DNA from 2 places in the Stenotrophomonas sp. YJH_SMC_65 genome. Region 1 is predicted to be linked to the other one. Evidence: riboswitches for the same ligand, from Rfam matches in the RefSeq annotation. Region 1 holds a riboswitch; the other holds the start of a gene.

The links. A riboswitch is a leader RNA that binds a small molecule or an ion and turns the genes downstream of it on or off. The one in region 1 is predicted to bind thiamine pyrophosphate.
Region 2: another riboswitch for thiamine pyrophosphate. It lies ahead of thiC (phosphomethylpyrimidine synthase ThiC); the one in region 1 lies ahead of AC5P7A_RS11345 (TonB-dependent receptor).

Annotation. Positions count from the first base shown of each region.
Region 1 is NZ_JCAFSR010000005.1:194,152-201,769, reverse strand. Features, by position in the region: gene AC5P7A_RS11345 (TonB-dependent receptor) at 1-1,970, opposite strand, end outside; TPP riboswitch at 2,041-2,136, opposite strand; gene AC5P7A_RS11340 (phosphotransferase enzyme family protein) at 2,235-3,359, opposite strand; gene AC5P7A_RS11335 (glycine zipper 2TM domain-containing protein) at 3,481-3,888, opposite strand; gene AC5P7A_RS11330 (peptidoglycan-binding protein) at 4,136-6,124, opposite strand; gene AC5P7A_RS11325 (hypothetical protein) at 6,237-7,007, opposite strand; gene AC5P7A_RS11320 (response regulator) at 7,383-7,618, opposite strand, start outside.
Region 2 is NZ_JCAFSR010000006.1:294,073-301,690, forward strand. Features, by position in the region: gene AC5P7A_RS13630 (ion channel) at 1-542, opposite strand, end outside; gene thiC (phosphomethylpyrimidine synthase ThiC) at 636-2,480, opposite strand; TPP riboswitch at 2,563-2,664, opposite strand; gene AC5P7A_RS13640 (BCCT family transporter) at 2,930-4,507, shown strand; gene ggt (gamma-glutamyltransferase) at 5,051-6,769, opposite strand; gene ilvC (ketol-acid reductoisomerase) at 7,458-7,618, shown strand, end outside.

The DNA.
Region 1 (7,618 bases):
GCCACGTTGGCACCGGCATAGCGCCAGCCACCGGTCACGTCCAGGCCCTGCACGAACGGCAGCGCGTAGGCCATGTGCACGCTGGCGCGTACCTTCGGCACGTTCACCAGCTGATGGCCTTCATAGGCCGGCGTGCCGGTGTCGCGCGCGCGCGCCTGCAGCACGCTGGCGCTGGCCACGATCTGCAGTGTGTCGGTCAGCTGGCCGTTGGCGGTCAGCTCCAGGCCGGTGTGGGTCTGCGTGCCTTCCTCGACGAAGGTGTAGCCGACGTCGCTGCTGTCGGGCCTGGCGTACTGGTACGGCTGCGAGATGCGGAACACCGCCGCGCCCAAGGTCAGTGCTTCGACCGGCACGTACTTCACGCCCACTTCCAGCTGCCGCGACTGCACCGACGGCAGGAAAGTGTCGGCATTGCTGGTCCAGAACGGCGCTTCCTGTCCCAGCGAAATGCCGCGCACGTAGCTGGCATAGGCGTTGAGCTGATCGGTGGCCTTCCACACCACCGCGGTCTGCGGCAGGAACCGCGACAGGCGGCTGTGCCGCTGCGGAACGCCACGCTTGTCGTAGGCACGCTCGTCCAGGCGCACGAAGCGGCCACCGGCCAACCACTGCCAGTCATCGCCAAAGCTCATCCGGTCCAGCGCGAAGAACGCGGTCTGGCGGCTGTCCAGGCGTCGTGCGGAGGGGCCGGGCATCTTCGGCGACGGCGCGAACACGGGCACCTGCGGGTCGTGGATGTTGCTGGTGCCGACGTACTCGTTGACGCTCGGGCGCTTGTCCACGGTGCGGCGGAAGTAGTCGGCACCGAGGGTCAGCTGATGGCCGACGCTGCCGGTCTCGAAGTGGCCACGCAGCTCGGCACGGGCCTGCTGGTTGCGGCGGGTGTCGTCCGGGCTGCGGTAGTCGTAGACATCGTAGTCGCCGTTGGGCGCGAAGTAGTTGCCTGGCACGCTGCCATCGGCGCACTGCACGGCGTAGTAGCAGCCGTAGGCGAAGGCGACGTTGTCATCGATCACCGAGCGGCTGTGGCCGACCGAGACGCGCGACTGCCAGGCATCGTTGAAGTCGTAGGTATGCAGCGCGGTGATGTTGGTGCTGGCGATATCCACCGGGCGCTGCCACGGCTGGTAGCCGAGCAGGTGCTCGCGGTCGACACCGCGCGGCAGGTCACGCGCGCCCAGCAGCTGGTAGCCGGACACCGAGCGCTGCGAGCTGGTCTGGTAGTTGGCATCCACTTCCAGCTTGCCGCGCTCGCCGATCAGCCAGTCGGCGGCCAGCGAGTAGAAGTTGCGGCGGCCATCGGCGTGCGCGACGTAGGAATTGCTGGAGTCCCATGCGGCATTCAGGCGCAGGCCGAAACGCGGGGTGATCCAGTGGCCGACATCGACGGCGACGTAGCGTGAGCCTTCCGAATCGGTGCCGAGCGTGGCGGTGCGTACTTCAGCCGGGCGCTTGCCGATGTAGTTGATGATCCCGCCCGGCGCCATCACCCCTGCCGCCAGGCCGGCTTCACCCTTGAGGATCTCGACCGACTGCACGTTCTCCAGCGCCAAGCGTTGCTCGCCGGCGATGGACAGCCCGTTGAAGCGGTAGCCGGTGGCGGCGTCCAGCGCGAAGCCGCGGATGGCGATGTTCTGGTAGTAGCCCACAGGTGCATACGCATCACCCAGCGAGGCATCGTTGCTGGCCAGCTCGGACAGCGAACGTACCTGGCGACGTTCGAGATAGTCGCGCTCGAGCACGTTCACCGAAGCCGGCGTGTCCTTCCACGAACCGCCGCCGAAGGCATTCACGCGCGAGGTATCGGCCTTCGGCTTGCCGGCCTCCACGCGCACCGCCGCCAGTTCGGTCGGCGAGCGTTCGGCACCAGTGGCAGCCGCATCGGTGGTGGCCTCGGCCTCGCTGGCATGCAGCGGCAGCGCGGCGCAGAGGGCGAGTGAGAGCAGGGTGGGGCGCAGGCAGCGGTTCATTCGGTTCGTCTTCGGACAACAAGGGAGACGAAGCGACGGCGCGCAGGTGCACCGGCCCATGATGGGGGTGTGGCTGCGGCTCAAAGCTCCCTACGCCGGTGCAAACCGGATCAGGTTCCAAGGGACTCTCTCAGCCTGGCAGATCCAGGCACCCCCGCTTCAGGTGACCATTTCACTACAAATGGTACGGATTTGCGAGCGCCAGCCGGGGTCAGATCCCTTTCCTGCGGAAAGGGATCTGACCGCAACGCTGCGTCAACCGGATCACGCGACGGCGTGCAGGGCCTGCAGCAGTGCCCGCCCCGGCGCGCTGTGGAACCACGCCGGATGGCCCAGCATGAAGGGCTGCCAGGCCACGTCGGCATTCGCGGTTGAGCGGGTGACACCTTCGAAGTACTCCACTTCGGACAGTGCGAAGTCGAAATGGACCATTGGCAGCAGGTCGGCCAGCAGGTGCACGCGTGCCGCCGACAACGGCAGCACCTCGCGGTAGCCGTCGAGCAGGGCCAGCGCGATATCGATGCGCACCGCCTCCATGCCGCGCTCCAGTTCCAGCCACGCCACTGCGTTGCGCTCGATCGCGGTGGCGAGGTCGAACAGCGCGCTGGTGGGCGACGCCAGGCCGAAATCCAGCACGGTGCTGACCTCGCCGTTGCGCCACAGCAGGTTGGAGACATGCCAGTCGTTGTGCGCCCACAGCCGGGGCTCGGCGCGCAGGCGCTCGGCCAGGCCGGCGTGCCACGGCAGCACGTCGCGCTGCAGCTGTGCTTCCCATGGAATGCGCGCGAGATAGCGTGCCAGCCCGGGACGTTCATCCAGTCCTGCCTTGATGGCGGCGATCGGATCGTCGGCACGGATCAGGTCGTCGCGCGCCACCAGCAGATGGGTGCTGCGCTGGGGCGCGTGGTAGCTGGCGGCGGCACGGTGCAGCTGTGCGAGCGTGCGCCCTGCTTCGCGGGCCTGCGCGACATCGGTCAACAGCGACCACGACACCGCGTCGCGATACAGGTCGTCGCCCACGCCGACATCGTGCAGTTCAAACGTCCATTCGCCGTGTTCGACCGCAGTGTGGCCATCGGTGGCCGGCAGCACCTGCACCACTGGCACGCCGGCGGCGGCGAGATGGGCGATGAAGTGGTGTTCTTCTTCCAGACAGGCCGCGCTGCGCACGCTGTGGTGGTGGCGCTTGATGAATACCGGTGCGCGCGTGCCATTGACGATGGCGGCGGCAGACAGCGGCCGCGGGCTGTGCCAGCGCGGTTGGCTGTGCCCGCCCAGCTGCGGGTAACGCGTACTCAGCCACGCGATGTCCGCCGCGCTGATCGGTGGCCAGTCGGCAGCGACCTCGTCGTTGTTGAGGCCCTGCACGCGGTGGGAGGAAGACGTCATGCCACAGTCCGATCGGGAAAGTCACATCCAAGGCTGCGCATTCAACGCCATGCGCGTGGCCAACGCAAACGGGCGGGTCATCGACCCGCCCGTCTCCGCGTCATCGGTATGTCGGCGCTGCTTACCAGCCGCGATGGCTGCCGCGGTCGTGGTAGTAGCGGTTGTCGTAGTAGCGCTCACGCTGCCAGCGGCGGTCATCGCCACGGTCGTAGTAGCCACTGCGGTAGTAGCCACGGTCGTAACGGCGATCGTAGCGGTCGTCGTAACGGCGATTGTCGTAGTAACGGCGGTCGCGGCGGTCGGAGGTGGTCAGGTTGCCGATCGCGCCGCCGGCCACGGCACCGCCGACGGTGGCCGCAGGGTCGCCGTTGGACAGCAGGTTGCCGGCCACGCCACCGACCACGGCGCCGACCAGGGTGCGCTTGTCCTTCCTCGACATCGCGCTGGCATCGCTGACCACGGCGACACCGGCAACCAGTGCCAGGGCCATCGCCAGACCACGGAAGTTGAGTGTGGAAGTACTGAGCATGTTCGGTTCTCCTGTGAGGTGCATGCCACGCTGGGCAGGGAGGGCGCGGGGCGCCCCGGCTGCCGTGGAGACCACGCTGGCGTTCCGACATTGCCGGAACATTGCCTGGCCTACCGGGCGGCTTGCGCATTCATCTAGCGGCAGGCGGCATGAAGCAAGGCTGAAAGTGGCTTTTACCGCTCAGCTGGCAGAAAGGGAAAGGGCCGCGCATGGCGCGGCCCCTCCCGGTCTGCAAGGCGCTGCGGGCTCAGACGCCCATGGCCTTCTGCGCCTGGCGGGTCTGTTCCTGCTGCGCGTCCTGCTGCTGGTGCAGCACGTTCGGCGCGCCCTGCACCGCGCCGCTGCTGAGCGCCATGCTCTGCTCGCTGGCGGTGCGGGTTTCCACCGCAACGCGGCTGGCCGCCGGGTCACCGACCGTGCCCTGCACGGCGAACAGGCGCTCACCGTTCGGGCTGGGCACCACCGCGTCGATGCGCTGCAGGCCGGCGGCATGCGCCTCCCTGGTCAGGGCCGCTGCGGCGCTTTCCAGCGCGTGGCGGTCCTTGAAGGTGCCCGCCGGCATCCGCTCCAGGCCTTCGGTGGCCTGCAGGTACATCGGGTTGCGCGGGTGCCGCTCGTCGTTCAGCAGCGGGCGCTCGCGGGCCTCCTTGATCGCATCCAGCGTCTTTGCACCGACGATGCCGTCGGCAACCAGCCCGTTGTCCTTCTGCAGCTGGCGTACCGCCGCTTCGGTATTGCGGCCGAAGCGGCCGTCCTCGGCCAGCGGCTTGCCGTCGGCCCCGGCATAGCCGAGGTGGCCCAGCTGCTCCTGCACCTTGCGCACGCCCTCGCTGTGCGCGCCCGGCTTGTACAGCTCGGCGTGCGGGGCGGCAGCGGCCTTGTGTTCGGCCGCAGGCTTGCCCTGGGTCTGCTCATGCGATTGGGTGCGGCTTTCCAGCAGGTCGCGCGCCTTGGACAACGGGTCCGACGCGAACAGCTTCCAGTGCGGGTGGTCCTTCACCTGCTTGAGGTAATCCTCCACCGGCATGGTGTGCACGCCCTTGCTGCCGGTGGACTGGCTGATCAGCAGCTTGTCGGTGTTCGGGTCGCGCACCACCATCACGATGTGGTCGATGCCATTCCAGTGCTCGTGGCGGGTCCTGGCCGTATCCAGGCCGATGACCATGCCTTCCTTCAGCGCACCGGGCTTGAGGATGGCGTCGCGCTCGAGCAGCACGCCGGACTGTTCGACGGCCTTGTGCACGATGCCGCCGGAACCGAGGTTGCCCAGGTCGATGCGGTCGGCCTTGCTGAAGACAGCGTGCCCGGCCTTCTGGTTGATCTCGTCCATGGTCCGGTTCTGCAGGGTGCCGACCCAGCCGGAGCAATCGATGTAGCCCTGGTCCACGTTCTTGCCGGTCTTGCCCGGCACGTACAGCGCGTGGCCCGGGATGTTGATGGCGTACTTCACATCGTCGTACTTCACGCCAGCGTCGTACGCGGCGTGCAGTTCGATGCCCGGCTTCGGCGCAGCAGGAGCCGTTGCGGTCGCCGCCAGCGTGGCCGCAGCGGCACCCACTGCGGCGGTCTGCGCAGGTGTGCCTGGAGCCTGGGCCTGGCCCGGTGCCACGGTCTGCGGCGTGATGTGCTTTTCCGGGATGCTGATCGCTGCGTACTTGTGGATGTAGTAGCTGGAGAAGGTCCGCGCCAGGTCGCCGTCGTTCATGCCACGCATTTCGGCCAGGGTGTGGCCGGTCAGCGCCTTGGCATCGGACCCGATCTGGTTGAGCACGTTGCGGCGCATGTTGATCTCTTCGCCATGGCCGTTGCGGACCACGCCGAAGGTGCCGGTGGCGATCGCGGTCTGCACCGAGCCATAGCCGGCGCTGCCCTGCTGGTGGGCCAGGTACAGGTCCAGGCCGGTCGGCGTGTCGCCGCCGGACAGGTACGGGTGGCCGGTGCGCTCATTGCGGCGCGCCATCGAGCCCAGGTTGTCCTGGTACATCTGCGCGGCGGCTTCGGTGTTGCGGGTCGGGTCGAATTCGTGGCCGGTCAGGTGGTATTGGCGGGCCGAGCCGGGCACGAACTGGAACAGGCCTTTGGCGCCGGTCGAGGTGTTGTGGGCGCGCTCGTTGAAGGTGCCGCCGGTCTCGATGTGCGCGAAGCGCATGAAGTCATCGACCGGGATGCCCTTCTGCCGGGCGACCTGCTCGACGATGTCCAGGACTTCCTTTTTGCTGTAGTCATGCTGTGCCATGACGTTTTCCTCGGGGTTGATGGAGCGGCCGATGCCGCGAATCGCCAACCGGACTCATCCGTGAGTCAAGAACATGTCGGTCAACAGGTAACCCGCCTGCGGCGGATGGAAATCAGGGCGCGATGTACTGCTGGGCCTTGCTGTCGAAGCGGTAGTGCACGGTGTCGCCGGCACCCAGCGCGCGGGTCTTGCCCGGGGCTTCGATGGTGGTGCCCTTGAAGGTCACGGTCAGCTGCGGCAGGCCGTTGCCATCGGCCACGAAGGCCAGTTCGCCATCGCTGTCGGTGCACGGCATCACGTTGCCGTCGTCGCAGGCCGCGCTGTTGTCTTCGCCGGTGCGCACCGAGCCGACGTAGCGCCAGACCTTGCTGTCCAGGTCGTCCTCGCTGCGCTTGGGGTTGAACAGCAGCAGGGCGTAGCCGCTGCTGCTGATGCCGCGGTCGAAGCTGCTGGTCGGCACCGCCAGCAGCAGGCGGCCGTCGGCGGTGCGGTGTTCGATCGGCTTGCGCCGGGTATCGACGTCGTCGGCCTTGTCGTAGGCGCCGAGCGCACCGATGGTCCATTCCTGGCCGCGGAACTTCCACGGCTTCTTCGCGTCGCCGCCGGCCAGCACGAAGGTGGCCTCGGCCAGATTGGCGCGGTCGTCGGGGCCGGCCGGCTGCTGTTCGCCCGGCTTGCCGTAATGCTCGCGGGTGTCCCAGGAAAAACCGGTGTAGTAGGTGGTGCCGTCCAGGGTGAAGCGGTGGCCGAACCAGAAGGTCGCCACGCTGCCGTTCTGGACCTCATAGGACGTCGCACCATCGCCATCCACCTGGTAGATGAAATACATCACGGACGGCGCGTCGGGCGGGGTGACGGCGGCATCGGGAGAGGGGTTCTGCATCGGGGCAACATCCTGTCGGGGCGCTTTGGCAGCCTGCGCAGGCGCAGGCCGGGAGGACGAGGGGGCCGGATCGGCGGCGCTGCAGGCGGCAGCGGAAAGGGAGACGAGCAGGCATGCCGCGAATGCGCGCAGGGGCCGCAACGGCAGGGTCCAACGTAGCTCGGGGGGGGACTGCATGCGCCTCTCCATGGTCAGCGTTGCCGGGCCAGACGGCCGGCAGGAAGCCGCACCCCATCCACCACGGACGGGAGCGAGGACATGAGCCGGTCGATTCCTTCGACCTCGCATTGAGAACTCATGCCTGTCCATCTTGGCACAGATCCGCAGGCCGTCAAAGAGGGGGGCGGCAGCCGGGTCTGTGATGTGAAGTGCGTCTCAGATCTTGCCATCACGCAGGTAGTCGAACAATTCGGCGTCGCCCTTCAACCCCAGCTTGAGCATGGCGTCGCCCTTCTGCCGGCTGATGGTGCTGACGCTCTTGTGCAGCTGCAGCGAAATCTCCTTCACCGTCATGCCGGTGCCGAGCAGTCGCAGCACCTCCACTTCGCGTGGTGACAACGGCTTGCCGTCGCCCTCGCGCATGCGCCAGCTGCCGGCCGCGTCCACCCGCT
Region 2 (7,618 bases), on a different contig from region 1:
CCGACTCCAGACAGCAAGCTGAAGCTGAGATAAAGCAGCTCCATCCAACTGCGCTGCGCCTGCCCGCCGGTGCCCTGGAAACTGCCCGGATACCACTGCTGGCACACCGCGAACGCGAAGGCGAACGCCCACGCCAGCAGGGTGAAGGTTGCGCCTGCTGCGAACAGTTCGTCGCGGGTGACCTTGTGGTCCTGGAGCATGTAGGCAATCAGGGCGCCAGCCGTGTAGAAGTACAGCAGGCTCTCCAGCACCTGCGCGGTGGTCAGCAATGCGGTGCGCTCGAGCAATGCGCCTGCCAATGAGAACACCACCGAGGGAATGGCCAGCAAAAGCGCCAGCCAGGTGCCCAGCGGGCTGCGCTGGACCACCCACAGCGCCAAGCCGAGTACCGCCATGCCGAACATGCCCAGTGCCGCGCGGCCGGCGGCGGTGTCATCCAGCGCGGGATACAGCAGCACCGCCAGCAGCTGCGCGCCCAGCAACCAGGCCGAAGGATGCCGGCGGGCAATGGCCAGCCAACGGGTGGTCATGGCAACAGGCATGGTGTCCTTTCCCCGGGATGATGGGCGGAGGATAGCCGGGAGCGGCGTGATGAGCGGTAGTGCCGGCCGCGGGCCGGCACCACCGTCTGCGCATCACCCCTGGTGGTAGACCTCGGCACCCGCGGCGCGGAACTCCTCCGACTTCTCCTTCATGCCGGCCTCGGCGTAGTCACGCACATCCTGGGTGATCTTCATCGAACAGAAGTGCGGGCCGCACATCGAGCAGAAGTGCGACAGCTTGTGCGCATCCTTCGGCAGCGTTTCGTCATGGAACTCCCTGGCCTTCTCCGGATCCAGGCCAAGGTGGAACTGGTCTTCCCAGCGGAACTCGAAGCGCGCCTTGCTCAGTGCGTTGTCGCGTACCTGCGCGCCCGGATGGCCCTTGGCCAGGTCGGCCGCATGCGCGGCGATGCGGTAGGCCATGATGCCGTCACGCACGTCCTGGCGATTGGGCAGGCCGAGGTGTTCCTTCGGCGTCACGTAGCAGAGCATCGCCGTGCCGAACCAACCGATCATCGCCGCACCGATCGCGCTGGTGATGTGGTCGTAGCCCGGCGCGATGTCGGTGGTCAGCGGCCCCAGCGTGTAGAACGGCGCTTCGCCGCATTCACGCAGCTGCTTGTCCATGTTCTCCTTGATCAGCTGCATCGGCACGTGGCCGGGGCCTTCGATCATGGTCTGCACATCATGCTTCCAGGCGATCTTGGTGAGCTCACCCAGCGTCTCCAGCTCACCGAACTGCGCCGCGTCGTTGGCATCGGCGATGCAGCCCGGGCGCAGGCCGTCACCCAGCGAGAAGGTCACGTCATAGGCCTTCATGATTTCGCAGATGTCTTCGAAGTGCGTGTAGAGGAAATTCTCCCTGTGGTGCGCCAGGCACCACTTGGCCATGATCGAACCACCACGGCTGACGATCCCGGTCACGCGCTTGGCGGTGAGCGGCACGTAGCGCAGCAGCACGCCGGCGTGGATGGTGAAGTAGTCCACGCCCTGCTCGGCCTGCTCGATCAGCGTGTCGCGGAAGATCTCCCAGGTGAGCGCTTCGGCGCGGCCGTCGACCTTCTCCAGCGCCTGGTAGATCGGCACGGTACCGATCGCCACCGGCGAGTTGCGGATGATCCACTCGCGGGTTTCGTGGATGTGCTTGCCGGTGGACAGGTCCATCACGGTGTCACCACCCCAGCGGATCGCCCACACCAGTTTCTCCACCTCTTCGGCAATGCCCGAGGACACCGCGCTGTTGCCGATGTTGGCGTTGATCTTGGTCAGGAAGTTGCGGCCGATGATCATCGGCTCGCTTTCCGGATGGTTGATGTTGTTGGGCAGCACCGCGCGGCCGCGCGCGATTTCATCGCGCACGAACTCCGGCGTGATGATCTTCTGGATCGAGGCGCCGAACGCCTCGCCCGGGTGCTGCTGCAGCAGGCCGGCATCGCGGATCGCGTCCAGCCGCTGGTTTTCGCGGATGGCGACGAATTCCATTTCCGGCGTGATGATGCCGCGGCGCGCATAGTGCATCTGGGTGACGTTCGCGCCTGCACGTGCACGTCGCGGCAGGCTGCGTGTGGGGAAGCGCACAGCATCGAGCTTCGGATCGTGCTCGCGGTCGCGGCCGAACGACGAACTCAGGCCGTCGAGCTGTTCGGTATCGCCGCGCTCCTCCACCCAGCCACGACGCAGCGCCGGCAGGCCCGCGGACAGATCGATACGCGCGTCCGGATCGGTGTACGGGCCCGACGTATCGTAGACCGTGACCGGTGCATTCTCCTCGCCGCCGAACAGCGTCGGCGTGCGGGTCAACGCGATCTCGCGCATCGGCACCTGCAGATCCGGACGCGAACCGGGTACGTGGATCTTGCGCGAGCCGGGAATGGGCCGGGTCACGGATTCGGAGAGTTGCTGGGCCTGTTGCTGCAGGGCGGAGAGCTGTGCGTTCATCGGGCATCGTCCAGGAAGGTCAGGGACGAAGCGGCGGCGCACTGCGACCGCGCACGGACGGTCCTTGGGCGGTGTCCGGGCACGGCTGCACTGCAAAGCTTCCCTACGCCGGTATGAGCCGGATCAGGTTCCAAGGGACTGTCTCAACCGTGGCCACATGGCCGCGGTACCCCCGCTTCTTGGCGTGCATTAGAGCATAGACCGCCCGCTCCGGGAGTTGCCCCCGCGGTCAGATCCGCTTTCCTGTGGAAAGCGGATCTGATCCGGATCGTTGTTCGTTAACAGAACCATGACGTCGCGTTCAGTAACGTGCACGTCCGTCGCCCTCCAGCGACCGATGCGTCCTTCGCCGCCGACGCGGCCCCTGCCCGGTTCGCGCTGCATGCCGCCGGTCCTTCGCTGCAAGCTCTGCTCGCTCCCCTCAATCCCTTGATCGGAGAAGCTCCTTCATGGTGTTTCGCGTTTCCATTGCACTGGTTCTCCTGCTGGTGCTGCTTGCCGGTATTGCACCAGGCCCCTTCAATGCCGTGGTGCAGTCGATGCTGGCAGAAGTCATCCGCAGCGTCGGCTGGCTGTACCTGCTGGTGGTATTCCTGGCCCTGGTGTTCCTGATGTACCTGGCTTTCGGTCGCTTCGGCAACCTGCGCATCGGTGGCGAAGACGCCGAGCCCGAGTTCTCGCGAGCCAGCTGGATGTCGATGCTGTTCGCCGCCGGCATGGGCATCGGCCTGGTGTTCTGGGGCGCCGCCGAGCCCATTTCGCACTTCAGCAAGCCACCGGAAGGGCTTGCTCCGCAGAGCCTGGATGCGGCACGCGCCTCGATGCGCTATGCATTCTTCCACTGGGGCCTGCACCCGTGGGCCATCTATGCGCTGATCGGGCTGGCAATGGCCTGGTTCCAGTTCAACCGCAACGGCCGCGGCCTGGTCAGCGACATGCTGCAGCCGATCATCGGCCGCCACCATCGCGGCTGGATCGGTAGGGCGGTCAACATCGCTGCAGTGGTCGCCACCGCGATCGGTGTCGCGACTACGCTGGGCTTCGGCACCATCCAGATCGCCGCCGGCATCGAGCGCGTCTTCAGCGTGCAGGCTACCGTCGCAGTGCAGATGACCATCATTGCCGTCGCCTTCGTGCTGTACATGGCGTCCACCGCCAGTGGCGTGGAGCGAGGTGTGAAGTGGCTGTCCAATTTCAACCTGGCGTTGGCTGCCCTGCTGGCCGCCATCCTGCTGGTGCTGGGGCCGACCGGCTTCATCTTCGATACCTTCACCACCACGCTGGGCTCCTACCTCAACCAGCTGGTGACGATGAGCCTGCGCATGTCACCGTTCTCCGGCAGCACCTGGGTGGCGGACTGGACAATCTTCTACTGGGCCTGGTGGATCTCGTGGGCACCGTTCGTGGGGTCGTTCATCGCACGCATCTCGCGCGGCCGCAGCGTGCGCGAGTTCGTGATCGGCGTAGTGCTCGCGCCGACGCTGCTGGGCTTCTTCTGGTTCGCCGTATTCGGCGGCACCGCGCTGTGGGCACAGATCTTCGGCCATGCCGACCTGGTGCAGGCGCTGGGCAATGGCTACGAGACCGTGCTGTTCACGCTGTTCGACAGCATGCCGCTGCCGCTGCTGCTGTCGTGCATCGCACTGGTACTGCTGATGATCTTCTTCGTGACCTCGGCCGACTCGGCGGTACTGGTGCTGGCCAGCATGTCCACTGACGAAGCAGGCGATCCTCCGTTGAAGCGCAAGCTGGCCTGGGGCATCGCGGTGGCGTTGATCGCAGCGGCCTTGCTGCTGGCCGGTGGCCTGGATGCACTGCAGGGCATGATCACGATTGCGGCGTTGCCATTCGCGCTGCTGATGGTGCTGGTGATGGTGTCGCTGTACCGCGTGCTCGACCAGGAGTACACGCGTGAGCGGCGGCAGGCGCAGCGCCAGCGGCACATGATCGATGCGTGGATCGCGCGCGAGATGGCGGCGCAGGAGGAGACCCAGGCCGAAGCGGCGCGCGCGCAGGATTCGGATTGAGGATGTTTTGCAGCCTGCGGCTGCACTGCTTTTTTCAAGCAACGGCAACGTCTAAACCGGCTTTGGGATGCTGAGGGTTTGGCGGGGCGGTGTGGGTGGGCAGGACACGCCGTAAACCCATCCTTGGGGGCTCGATGGCGCCATCCATAGCGCCAACGGTCCTGCCCACCCACACCGCCCCACGCCCGACAGATTTTCGGTGACGGTTGGTTTTCCACGCTTTGCGTGGAAGATGTGTATCGGAAAACAAGAAGGGGTCGGATCCGTTTTCCTGCGGAAAACGGATCCGACCCCAACCCAAAGCCCGCGGCTGTTGCCGTTGCCTTTGCTCTTGCTCTTCTTTTTCCCTTCCTGCGGTGACGGACACGGAAACTGTCCGTGGCCGGGCGGGTGGGTTGGCTGGGGGCGTGAGCCGCATGGATGCGGCGACCGAGCCTACAGGGACGTATTCACGGCGTCCCCCAGACAATCCACCCGCCTGGCCAAGCCAAGCATCGCTGAACCATCACCGCAGAGGGGGCTGCGCCCGGTGGCCGGGAAACCTCAATACCCCGCCGCCTGCCCATCCTTGCGACTCTCCGAAGCTCCGTAATAAACCCCGCTCTCGGGGTCGCGCATGATCGCCTGGTACCCGCCATAAGGCCCATCGGCGAACACGATGCGATGCCCCTTGCGCATCAGCGCACGCACCGTCTCGTACGGGAAGCCGGTTTCCAGATTCACTTCACCACCGTCGGTCATCGCCGTGGCCTGTCCGGTCGGTTCGGTCGAGCCCTCGTGCTGGATGCGCGGTGCGTCACCGGCTTCCTGCAGGTTCATGCCGAAATCCACCAGGTTCATCACAATCTGCGCGTGGCCCTGCGGCTGCATCGCGCCGCCCATCACGCCGAAGCTGGCGTACGGCTTGCCGCCCTTGGTGATGAACGCCGGGATGATCGTCTGGAACGGCCGCTTGCCCGGTGCATAGCCGTTGGGATGGTTCTTCTGCAGCACGAACATCTCGCCACGATCCTGCAGGATGAAGCCCAGTCCCGGCGGCGCCATGCCGCTGCCCATGCCGCGGTAGTTGGACTGGATCAACGACACCATCATGCCGTCGGCGTCGGCCACGGTCATGTAGATCGTGTCGCCTTCTTCCAGCTGCTTCGGCGTGCCCGGCTGCACTTCCTTCAGCGCCTTGTCCATCGAGATCAGTGCGCGGCGCTGCGCGGCGTATTCCTTGGAGATCAGCTTCTGCACCGGCACCGGCTGGAAGGCCATGTCGGCATAGAAGCGCGCGCGGTCGGCGAAGGCCAGCTTCTTCGCTTCGACGAACAGGTGCACGTGCTCGGGTGAACCGAACGGGATCTTCGAGAAATCGTAGCCTTCCAGCACGTTGAGGATCTGCAGGGCGGCGATGCCCTGGCTGTTCGGCGGCAGCTCCCACACGTCGTAGCCACGGTAGTTGCTGCTGACTGGTTCGACCCACTCACCATGGTGGTCGGCCATGTCCTGGTAGCTCAGGTAGCCACCATTGGCCTTGAAGTAGTCGCCGATGGCGTGGGCAATGGCGCCCTTGTAGAAGGCATCGCGTCCGCCGTCGGCAATCTGCTGCAGGGTGCTGGCCAAGTTCGGGTTCTTCCACATCTCGCCCTTGCGCGGGGCGTGGCCGTTGATCGTGAACTGCTCCTTGAAGCCCGGGTACTGCGACAGCTTGGGCACCGAGCGGTCCCAGTAGTAGGCGATCACCTCGGCGACGGGATGGCCCTCGCGCGCGTAGCGGATGGCCGGCGCCAGGTTGTCGGCCATCGGCTTGCGGCCGAAGCGGTCGTGCAGCGCGAACCAGCCGTCGACCGCGCCGGGCACGGAGACCGGCAGCGGGCCGGTAGCCGGGATGTCCTTCAGGCCACGTCGCTGGAACTCGGCCAGGGTCAGCGACTTCGGCGAGTGCCCCGAACCGTTGTAGCCGTAGAGCTTCTGCGTCTTCGGGTCCCAGACGATGGCGAACAGGTCGCCACCGATGCCGTTGCCGGTCGGCTCCATCAGGCCAAGCGCGGCGTTGGCGGCGATCGCCGCGTCCACCGCCGAGCCTCCCCCTTTCATCACGTCCAGTGCAATCTGGGTGGCCAGCGGCTGCGAGGTAGCGGCCATCGCATGCGGGGCGATCACCTCCGAACGGGTGGCAAAGGTGTGGCCGGTGATGCGGTCGGCGGCAAGGGACAGAGCGGGCACGGCGGCCAGCACGGCGGCGGCCAGCAGGGAACGGGCAAGGCGTCGGGACACGGTCGGGTTCCGATGGAAGGGTGGTCCCCCGATCTTCGCCGCTGCGGCCATCCTGGGGTATCGGGCAGAGGTCATGGACGTTGATCCTGGGGTGGGGGTGCAAGGTCCGCACCCAGCAAGGCGAGGATCCGCCGGATTCCGCGCAAAAACCGCCCTGAAAGGAGTGAATTCCGGTTCACCGAAACACTTTCAGCGGCAACCATCCTTGTGCCACAGGCGATTGCGCCGGATGCAACGGAAACCAACAAGAATTCCGTCGCGAGGGTTGACATCGCCAAAACGGCTGTGTTTCTCTCGATCACATGTTGCATCACAACACGCCACCGCGAACCCACAACGAAGCCGCCGACATCGGCGCCGCCTCGCTGCGTTCGATTCTTGTGCTCGTACTTATTACCCAACCAACAGGTGCGGGACGAGCCAGCGTGTAAGCAACGAATACACCGGAACTCTTCAAAAACCCGCACCCGCCCCGGTGCGGGTTTTTTCATTTCAGAACCTGGTTTCAGACGCAACCACCATGCACAACGCCCAACGCAAAACCCGGACCCACACCGCCGCCACGCCTCGTGGTGGCTGTGCCTGCGCGGCGCATGGTGCCTCCTCCACCGCTTTCCCCTGACCGGCCGGTACGTCACCTCGACGACCGGCCGTTCTTTTTTTCTTCCCACCGCAAGGAACCTCCCCCATGAGCACCAACGACCTGCCCCAGACCAAGATCGCCGTCATCGGCTACGGCAGCCAGGGCCGCGCCCACGCACTGAACCTGCGCGAATCCGGCTTCGACGTGGTGGTAGGCCTGCGTCCGGGCGGCCCGACCGAAGTCAAGGCACAGGCCGACGGCTTCAC